3 regions of the Janthinobacterium leeuwenhoeki genome follow, and region 2 is predicted to be linked to each of the others. Evidence: predicted binding sites of a transcription regulator. Region 2 holds the regulator's gene; each other region holds the start of a gene.
The links. Region 2 encodes FNR, which switches genes on or off when oxygen is low (the NO sensors DNR and NnrR bind a similar motif). Its sites were predicted from a motif close to TTGATNNNNATCAA; they were not measured.

Region 1 (3,413 bases), on a different contig from region 2:
CAGCGGCGTTTCGCCCGGTTGCGCGCTATGGCGCAGCCAGTGCAGGGCGCTGCTGGTGTCGTGGAAAGTCTTGCGCGTCAGGCCCGGATCGAGCTGGAACGCCAGGCTTTTCAGGAAGGAATCGCTGTCGTCGATCAAGACGGTCAGGGTCGGATGGGTGTAGACGGGCAGTTGCATGCGTCACCTTGCGGGGGAAGAGGGTTGGAAGCGGGCAGGCACGGGCTGGGGAAATTCCAGGATGAAAATCGCATACGCGTGCTCGCGCGACACGCAGCGGATGCGCGCCTGCCAGGCAGTGACGATCTGCCGGCACAGGGCCAGGCCGATGCCGCTGCCGTTATGCACGGGATAGGAGTAAAAACGCTCGAAGATCAGCGGCAGGCGGTTTTTCGCGATGCCGCAACCCGTGTCGATGAACAGCAGCCTGGGCACGGGGCGGGCGCCATCGATGATGATGCGCACGCGGCCCTTGCCGGCCCGCTGGATGGCTTTCAGCGCGTTTCTCAGCAGGTTCAGCAAGATCACCACGCACAGTTCGTCCTGGCCGGCGAACTGGAAGTCGGCGCGCACGTCCACCTTGACGCTGCTGCGCTGGCTGTTGCCGGTAAACGGATAGCGCTTGAGCACGCAGCTCACCATCGCCAGCATCGATAGCGTCTGGCTGGGCTGCAGATTGCGGTTCACGGCACTGGCGCTCATCAGAAACAAATCGATCATGTGATGCATGTGGCGCACTTCGAACTGGATGCGCGACAGGGCTTCCTGCAACGGCGGCATGTCGTCCGCCTGGCCGGCCAGCTGCGCCAGCAGCCGGCGCATGCCCCGCACATTGGCTTCCACGCTGGTCAGCGGCGTGCGCAGCTCGTGCGCCACGGAACCGAGTCCGGCCGCCAGGCCAGCCAGCCGTTCCAGTTCCAGCACCTTGCTGCCCACTTTCACCACGGACAGCGCGGCAATGGTGAACCAGTGCACGGGCAGTTGCTGCAGCACTTCACGCTGCAACAGGAAGCCGCCTTCTCCTTGCAGGATGACGGCGAGGCAGGCGGCGCTGGTGCCGATCAGGTAGGCGCGGCAAGCCAGTTTCGTCTCGAAATGAAACAGCACGACCAGGCCGATCAGCAGCGATTCGCTCCAGATGGACGAGGCATGGTTCATCAAAAACATGAAAGTAAAGAAGAAGGGCAGGATGTAGCTGAGCGCGAACAGCAGATAGCGCGACAGCCAGCGGGCCGCGAAGCGGCGCGCAAACAGGCCCACCACGCAGATGCCCACGCCCGTCAGGCGCAGGGTCAGGTTTTCATAGGTTTGCGGAAAAAAATAATGCCATAGCAGGTAGTACAGCGGCATCGCCACCGTGCCCACGGCGGCCAGCATGGCGACTCTGCCGGCCAGGTTCTCATGCTGCAGGCGCTCATGCAGCAGCGAATGGAGCAGGCGCCTGCGCCAGTATGTCCATCGTCCTTGCCATTGCTGCGTCATGACTCTGCCTTGATACTCTTCAGAGCATGATCATCGCGTACATTTTCCTGGTTGAATGCTTATCTCACTGGAGCTTGATATACGTCAATGGATGGGTTGGCGACACAGTCAAGGTTTTAAGTTGCAACAAACTTTTCCCCAGGAGAAAAACCATGACCATCGCTACCAGCTTGCACCACCCATCCTTCGCCCGTGCCGAACACTGCCTGCCAGACTACATCGTGCGGCGCATGGATGCGCATCACATCACGCGCATCGAAAAACTGCTGGGCGGCCAGCATCCCCATGCCTGGCAAGCGACACCCGCGCATGCCATTTTCCTGGCCGGCAACGATTACCTGTCCATCGCCGCCGAGCCGGCGCTGGTGGCGGCCCAGGTGGCGTGCCTGCAGGCGCATGCGGGTGGCATGCTGATGTCGGCCGTGTACTTGCAGGAAGGCAGCGAACAGCACCGGCTGGAAAGCCGGCTGGCCCGCTTCATGGGCTGCGAGGATGGCATCCTGGCGCAGTCCGGCATGGCGGCCAACGTGGGTTTGATCCAGTGTATCGCCGGCCCCGGCATTCCCGTCTACCTGGACATGCAGGCCCATGCCTCGCTGTGGGAAGGCGTGCTGTCGGCGCAGGCCCAGGCTGTCCCCTTCTTGCACAATGACATGACGCACCTGCGCCGCCAGGTGGCAAAGCAGGGCCGCGGCGTGATCGTCGTCGACGCCCTGTACAGCACCAACGGCAGCCTGGCGCCGCTGCTGGAACTGCTCGATATCGCCGAGCGCAGCGACTGCGTGGTGGTGGTCGACGAGTCGCATTCGCTGGGCACGCATGGCCCGCAGGGCGCGGGCCTGGTGGAAGCCTGGGGATTGGGGCATCGCGTGCATTTCCGCACGGCATCGCTGGCCAAGGCCTTCGCGGGACGGGCCGGTTTCATCAGTTGTTCCAGCCGTTTCAAGGGATATTTCCTATCCGAATCACGCCCCGCCATTTTCAGTTCCTGCCTGCTGGCGCATGAGCTGGCGTGGCTGGGCGCGGCGCTCGATTTCATCATGGCCGCCGATGCGCGCCGCGCCACCTTGCGGCGCCATACGCTGCAGGTGCGCGAGGGCTTGCGCGAGCTGGGCTACAACGTCAGCGATGGCACGGAGCAGATCGTGGCGCTGGAGGCGGGCGGCGAACCGGCCACCCTGGCGCTGCGCCAGGCGCTGGAACGGCAAGGCATTTACGGCGCCATGTTTTGTGCCCCGGCAACGGCGAAGAACCGCGCGCTCGTGCGCCTGACCCTCAACGCGGGACTCGACGAGACTGGCATCGCCCGACTGCTGGCAGCCTGCGCAGCGGTTCGCGCCGAAGTGGGCGTGGAACACTGGCCGTCGACGCAGCGCCTGCGCAAGCTGGCGCTGGTGTAAGCAGTGGCGCCGGCTGGCAGCGTCAGCCGGTCAGCCGGCCCAGGATGGCCGAAAGGGCTCCCAGCTGTTCTGCCGGCGCGTCCTGCAGCAATTCGCGGCCCACCGCATGCGCCGTGGCGCTGGCATGTTCCAATAATTCCTGACCGGCGGCAGTCAGCACGGCATAGCCGACGCGGGCGTCGCGCACATCGGCCTGGCGCGTCACCAGGCCGATTTTTTCCAGCGGCATCAAGGAGCGCGTGACGCCCGAGGCCGTCAGCGCCAGGCGTTCAGCCAGGTCGATGCGGCGCAGGCGCGCACCGGGGGCGCGCTGCAGCTGGTACAGCAATTGATAGTCGCTGAAGCTCAGGCCATGCAAATTGCCCAGGGTGCTGTCGAAGCGGCGCACGATGAGCGCCTGGGCGCGTGCCAGGCGCAGGCAAAAGTCCAGCGCGCCATCGCTGTCCGGCGACAGGGGAGTGTGATCGTTCATGGCTTCCATTTTATTCGCTGCGAAATGCTTGAGTACGCAAGTGTAATGCACCGCAGCTCAAT
Region 2 (3,413 bases):
TTGCTTCAGCAACTCGGTGGTGCTCAGGTTGGCGTTCGGCTGGCGCGGCTGCAGCAAACGGCTGGTATCGGGGTGCAGCACGTAGCGCGGCACGGCGCCGCGCGTGAGGATGAAGTAATAGCCGCTCTTGCCGATCTTTTCCGAACGCAAGCGGCCCAGCAGGTTGTCTTTGTACAGGCGCAGCACGCCGATCACCACGCCAGCCACCTGGCCATCGGCGGCCAGTACGGGCGCCACCATCTGCACGATGGGCATGCCGCTCGACTTGCCCAGCATGGGTTCGGTGATCATGGGCTGGCGCGTGCGCAGCACGGTCTGGAAGTACTCGCGCTCGGCGACGTTGATGCCGATGCGCCCGGCCACCTGCGGCATGTCGGCCACGATGGCGCCATGCGCGTCGAGCACCAGCACGTCATCGAACAGCGCCAGCATAGAGCGGCGCGCATAATATTCGCGCAATTGGGCTGGCTGGGCGATCAGTTCCGGCGGCTGCTGCCTGGCCGTCAGCGTGACGATTTGCAGCAGCATGCCCAGCTTGTCGTCGAGTTCGGCAGCGGTGCGGCTGATCAGGGACGACTGCTGGCTCAGCAGTACTCGGGTGAAGTCGTCGCGCATGTGTTGCACCTGGATCATGGTGACCAGGGCGATCATGGCGATCGAGGTCAGGCTGGTGGCCAGCGCGACTTTTGCTTTAATGCCGAGAGGCTTCATGATTTCCTTTTCAGTACCGGGCGGCACAGGCGGCAGACGACGCTGTCAGGAATTTTCCTATCAAAACATTAACTTGGCAAGCGGCGCCGCGTAAATTGCCCTTCCCCGCAAGGGCTTTTGACGATGTTGCCATGTAATTAAAGTCAGAACGTCGTTTATTCAGCGCAATTGCGGTGAAATTGGCACACGGCAACCGTGTATGCAGTAAACTTGTTATTGCATTTTATAAAAGGTACCGACATGACTGAAGCGCTACTCACTCCCACCTTGCCTACAGTGAACGTGGAGGCGTTGCGTGCGCGATGTTCGACCTGCAGCATGCATCAATTGTGTCTGCCGATGGGCCTCGATGTGGGCGATATGGACAGGCTGGACCAGATCATCGGCCGCCGCCGCAAGATCGTGCGCGGCGCCTCGCTGTTCCGCATCGGCGACTCGTTCCAGAACCTGTATGCAATCCGCCTGGGGCACTTCAAGACATACCAGATCAATCCGGGCGGCGAAGAGCAGGTGACGGGTTTCCAGATGGCCGGCGAACTGCTGGGCATGGACGCCATCAGCGCCGACCGCCACCACTGCAATGCGGTGGCGCTGGAAGACAGCGAAGTGTGTGAAATTCCCTTTTCCAGCCTGGAACAGTTGCTGGGCAATATGCCGACCCTGCTGCGCCATTTCCACCGCATGATGAGCCAGGAAATCACGCGCGAGCAAAGCGTCATGCTCTTGCTGGGCAATATGCAGGCGACGCAGCGCTTTGCCGCCTTCATCGTCAACCTGGCCTCGCGCTATGAGGCGCGCGGTTATTCGGGCAGCAATTTCCAGTTGCGCATGTCGCGCGAGGAAATCGGCAACTACCTGGGCCTGACCATCGAAAGCGTCAGTCGCCTGCTGTCCAAATTCAAGAAGGAAGGCTGGCTGCGCGTCTCCAACCGCGAGATCGAAATCCTGCAGCCGGCCAAATTAAAAGCCATCACCGCCGGCACGGACGTTTGCAAATAAGACTTACAGTTCTTCATCCGCATGCAGCGCGATACTGCGCTGCAGCGGCCAGGTCCAGATGCCGGACAGGCGCCACTCGCGTTTGTCGTTTTCCACCAGCACTTGCCATCGGCTGCGCTCGAGCATCGGCAGCGCCACGCTAAAATTGCCGGCCGCATCGGGCTGCACCAGCAGCTTGATATCCTTTTCCGGCAGGGTCGCATGCGCCAGGTGCAGCTGCAACGGCCCCTGGTAAGCCTTGCCGAAGCTGTGCACGGAACCGGTCAGGCGCGCTGACGCCACGTCATACGACAAGCTGGTATCCATCGCCAGGTCGCTGGCGATCGTGTCGCGCTTCAAATCCTGGTTGATCGCCTTGCCCTGCTTGTAATAGTCGCCCACCACCAGCGCATCGGGCTGCGTAAACGCGATATAGCCCATGAAGCTGCCGACGACCACGGACAGGCCGGGGCCGATCATCAGCAACCATGGCCAGCGATGCTTGTACCACGGGGCAACGGGGGCTTGCAGCTTGAGACTGTCGGACATTTTGTTCTCCTTGGGGTCAGACCCTTTGGGTCTGACCCCAGCTTTTGCTTCTGGGTTGAAAATAAAGTAAAGCTAACGCATGTTTGATGCTACCCCTACGGCGAAATACCGGGGTCGGACCCAGAGGGTCCGACCCCGAATCAACATCACCGCGGCACGATGAATACCGCGCTTTCACGCACATGCAGCGACGGGTCGTCCAGCGAGTGCAATTCGATCGCAATCTTGTTCGAGCCTTTCTCGCCGACGCCGTGCGGCGCACGCAGGCGTATCGGCCAGCCCAGCGTTTCCGTCGGCTGCAAGGTCACTTCTTCGCGCGTCAGCAAGGTCAGGCCCGGCAAGCCGGAAGCGCTGATTTTAAAATGCTGGATTTGCTCCGAGGTGTTCATGATCTGCAGGCGGTAGACGTTTTCGATCATGCCGTCTTCCACTTCGCGTCCCATCGAACCGCGGTCGCGGATCACGTCCATTTTCAGGGGCGTGCGCAGGGCCAGCGAAGTACATACGGCGATGATGATCAGGGCCAGGATGGAAGTGTAGATCAGCACGCGCGGGCGCATGGCGCGCTGGCGGATCTGCTTCGAATTGAAGTTGTTTTCCATCGCATGGTCGGTACTGTAGCGTATCAGGCCACGCGGCCGCTCGACCTTGTCCATCACGCTGTTGCAGGCATCGACGCAGGCGGCGCAGCCGATGCATTCATACTGCAGGCCGTTGCGGATATCGATACCGGTCGGACACACCTGCACGCACAGGGTGCAGTCGATGCAATCGCCCAGCTTGTCGTTGTTGCCGGCCTTCTTGCTGATGGCGCCACGTGGTTCGCCGCGCTTGGTATCGTAGGTGATGATCAGGGTGTCCTGGTCGAACATGGCGCTCTGGAAGCGCGCGTAGGGGCACATGTATTTGCACACCTGCTCGCGCAGCCAGCCTGCGTTGCCGTAGGTTGCCAGGCTGTAGAACAAGACCCAGAACCATTCCCAGGGACCGAAATTGAGGGTGGTCACCTCGCGCGCCAGTTCCTTGATCGGCGTGAAGTAGCCGACAAAGGTAAAGCCCGTCCACAGGGCGATGGCGCCCCATGCCAGGTGCTTGGCCGTCTTCTTGAAGGCCTTGCGCACGGAGGGGCCCTGCTTGTCGAGGGCCATGCGCGCGCTGCGCGTGCCCTCGATGCG
Region 3 (3,413 bases), on a different contig from region 2:
GTCGAAGCGTGCAGGCCGGCAATCGAGGTGGCCGTGATGAACCAGCCGGACAAGCCCAGTAAGGCCATGCCGGCCAACGCCGTCAGGGCCGCCAGCAAGGCGCCTCCGATCAGCTTGCCGGGCTGGGCCAGCAACAATTGCCGCAGGACGGGATGCGATACGAGTGAAGTTTTCATGCCCGCGCCTCTTCCTTCTGCGCCTGCGCCTGGGCATCGACCTGCACCGTGCGCTGCAAGCGGCCAGCCAGCACGGGGTCATGCGTGGCGACAATCATCGTCTTGCCTTTCGCCAGTGCCAGCAAGGCGTCCGTCACGCGCGCCGCCGTTTCGCTGTCCAGGTGCGCCGTCGGTTCATCGACCAGCAGCAGGTCCGCGTGCGGATGCAGGGCCACGCGGGCCAGGGCCAGGCGCACGGCTTCGCCGCCGGACAAGCCTTGCCCGCCATCGCTGAGCATCACGGCCGGCTGCGCCTGCGCCACGCCAGCCAGGTCGGCCAGGTGCAGCGCCTGCGTCACTTGCGCGGCATGCGCGCCCACGCGGCCCAGGGTCACATTCTGGCTGACGGACGCGGCAAACACGTGGGGGCGCTGGCCCATCCAGGCCATGCGCTGGCGCAGGGTATTGACGGTGCTGTCGGTCAGGCGCACGCCACCGATGCGGATCTCGCCACCGCTGGCGGGCAGCAAGCCAGCCAGCAGGGACAGCAAGGTGGTCTTGCCGGCGCCGCTGGCACCCAGCAGGGCCACGTGTTCGCCGGCACGCACGCTCAAGTCAACACCATCGAACACGGGCGCTTCGCCAGGGTGGGCAAAGCGCAATTGCTGGAGTTCCACGGCGGGCGGCGGCGCCACCGCCATGGCGGCGGGAGAGACGGTAGCCGCAGCCACACCGGCGCCAGGCAAGGGCACGCCATCGGCGGCCAGGTCGTGCAGGCTGGCCAGGCCCGCTTCGCCGGCCGCCTTGTCGTGCCAGACGGCGGCCAGTTCGCGTAGCGGTTCGAAAAACGCGGGCGCCAGCAGCAGGATGAACAAGCCCTGCCCCAGGCTCAGTTCGCGGCCCCAGGTGCCGAAATTAATGCTGCCCAGCAAGGAGAAACCGATGAAGGCGGCTACCATGGCCACGCCCAGCGCGGAAAACAGCTCCAGCACGGCGGACGACAAAAAGGCGATGCGCAGCACCACCATCGTGCGCCGGCGCACGGATTGCGACGAGGCGTCCAGCCGTTCAGCCGTGGCGTCGACGGCATCGAGGGCGCGCAAGGTGGCCAGGCCGCGCAGGCGGTCCAATAGAAAGGCGTTCATGCTGCCCATTTCCACCATCTGCGCGCGACTGGCCGCTTGCGCGCCCATGCCCACCAGGGCCATGAAGACGGGAATCAGGGGCGCGGCGATGAGCAGGATCAGTGCGGCGATCCACGACAACGGCGTTACCACGGCGAGAATCACGAGCGGCACGAGCATGACTTTCCAGCGTGCCGGCTTGTAGCGCACCAGATACGGCACGATGGCTTCGGCCTGCTCGGCGATGACGCTGGCCGCCTGACCCGACTGGGCGCGCTGGCGGTCCAGCGGCGAACGGCGCGCCAGCGCCTGCGCCACCTGGGCGCGCAAGGTGGACAGGTGCGCGCGCGCAGCCGCATACATGCGCCGCGCGCCCCACGCTTCGCAGCTGGCGCGCAGCACGCCCAGCAGCAGCACGCCAGCGGCCGGCAACAAGGCCGCGCGCCAGGGCGCATCGCCCAGCATGGCTTGCACGGCCCAGGCCAGCAAGGCCGCTTGCGGCAGCCACAACAAGGCGGCACCACCCTGCGCCAGGCTGGCGGCACGGGGAAGAATAAAGCGGGGCAAGGACAAGGGCGTGGTCGGCATCTTCTATACTTCTTGAGTTTTCAGAATTTTCTGTAAATTCGATTTTTTGTATAATACTGCGAAACATGACATATATCAATTGACCCCACGAGTATGGCGTGAAAAAATTCAGATAATTATGAAAACTCAACATATCCAAATGACGCCGCTGATCCTGACCTTTGTCAGCCATTTCGGCGAGATGGGCAGCCGCTGGGGCTTTAACCGCACGGTGGGGCAAGTGTACGCCTTGTTGTTTGTCGCGGAGCATCCTTTACACGCGGATGAAATCGCGGAACACCTGAGTTTTTCGCGCTCGAACGTGAGCATCGGCTTGAAGGAGTTGCAGGGCTGGGGCTTGATACGCCAGTCGCGCATTCCCGGCGACCGGCGCGAGTATTTTTCCTCGCTGGGCGATGTGTGGCAAATCTTCCGCGTGGTGGCCGCCGAGCGCCGCCGCCGCGAAGTGGCGCCCACCCTGACGGTGCTGCGCGAATCGCTGCTGGCGCCAGCCACGGAACCGGTGGACCAGTATGCGCAGGAGCGCATGCGTGAAATGTATGAATTGGTCGACCTGGCCAACACCTGGTTCGACGACTTGCAACGCCTGTCGCCCGAATCGATGGCGCAACTGATGAAAATGGGCGCCAAGGTGCAAAAGCTACTCAACGCCAAGGATCGCCTGTTTGGCGTCAGCAACAACAGCGACTGAAGCCCCCCTCCCCCAAAGCCGAAACGCCACTAGCACAAACTGGCGCGCTTTGTCACGCCATTTCGGAACGTTATGTTGACTGTCACTAGCACAAGCATACATAGCTGTATGCGATGTTATCAACTAAACCAATAGAATTATTTAAATTGCATTAATTTCGATCAAGAGTACGCTTTCATTTGCGTACTCGCTACGCGCAGGAAATAGCTACAAACAGCTAAAAACGGGTAGTGGGATGACTCCCCCGGCATGCAGGGGCGCGTCCTGACGCTATGAAGCGACTGTCTCAAGCACAAGGGGATTTTCATGAAAAACGTAAAGAGCATTGCCATCAAGGCATCCATGCTGGCCGCAATGACTGTACTGGCAAGTGCGGCGCAGGCGGCCACCTGGGTGGATGTGGGTCCGGCCAGCGGTTTCATCATTGACAGCAGCGCCGTCACCTATTCGCCAGCTCCGGCACTGCAGGTGAAATACTATGACGGCAACCTGACGCCGCAAAGCCCATCCAATATCCAGGGCTATATCAATGGCGTGTTCGGCACCAGCCTGGGCGCTGCCGTCTCGTATTGCGACAACGCCACCTCGGGCTGCACTGCCGGCACCACGGCAGGCTTCAGCGGCGGCGTCAATTCGTATACGAGCGCGGCCGCCTATGACTATCTGGCCATCCACTTCGGCCAGGGCGAACTGGTCTTCCACTGGGCCGCTCCCTTGGCTGCAGGCACCACTTTCACGGTGTCGGGCCTGCCCAAGGAACTGAGCAACTACAGGGCTTTCATTTCCGCCGTGCCGGAACCTGAAACCTATGCGATGTTGCTCGCCGGCCTGGGCATGCTGGGCTTCCTGGCACGC

Region 1: the regulator FNR is predicted to act here: its motif matches at 1,554-1,567, upstream of cqsA (alpha-hydroxyketone-type quorum-sensing autoinducer synthase).
Region 3: the regulator FNR is predicted to act here: its motif matches at 1,933-1,946, upstream of cydD (thiol reductant ABC exporter subunit CydD).

What each region holds. Positions count from the first base shown of each region.
Region 1 covers NZ_JBNYXT010000014.1:74,789-78,201, forward strand. Annotated here, with positions in the region: gene ACQ4WS_RS13385 (response regulator) at 1-177, opposite strand, end outside; gene ACQ4WS_RS13390 (sensor histidine kinase) at 181-1,479, opposite strand; gene cqsA (alpha-hydroxyketone-type quorum-sensing autoinducer synthase) at 1,632-2,879, shown strand; gene ACQ4WS_RS13400 (MarR family winged helix-turn-helix transcriptional regulator) at 2,902-3,351, opposite strand; gene ACQ4WS_RS13405 (GIY-YIG nuclease family protein) at 3,409-3,413, opposite strand, start outside.
Region 2 covers NZ_JBNYXT010000010.1:66,845-70,257, reverse strand. Annotated here, with positions in the region: gene ACQ4WS_RS11010 (response regulator) at 1-711, opposite strand, end outside; gene fnr (fumarate/nitrate reduction transcriptional regulator Fnr) at 952-1,710, shown strand; gene ACQ4WS_RS11000 (FixH family protein) at 1,714-2,238, opposite strand; gene ccoG (cytochrome c oxidase accessory protein CcoG) at 2,385-3,413, opposite strand, start outside.
Region 3 covers NZ_JBNYXT010000044.1:12,391-15,803, reverse strand. Annotated here, with positions in the region: gene ACQ4WS_RS23155 (amino acid ABC transporter ATP-binding/permease protein) at 1-176, opposite strand, end outside; gene cydD (thiol reductant ABC exporter subunit CydD) at 173-1,867, opposite strand; gene ACQ4WS_RS23145 (GbsR/MarR family transcriptional regulator) at 2,007-2,558, shown strand; gene ACQ4WS_RS23140 (PEP-CTERM sorting domain-containing protein) at 2,865-3,413, shown strand, end outside.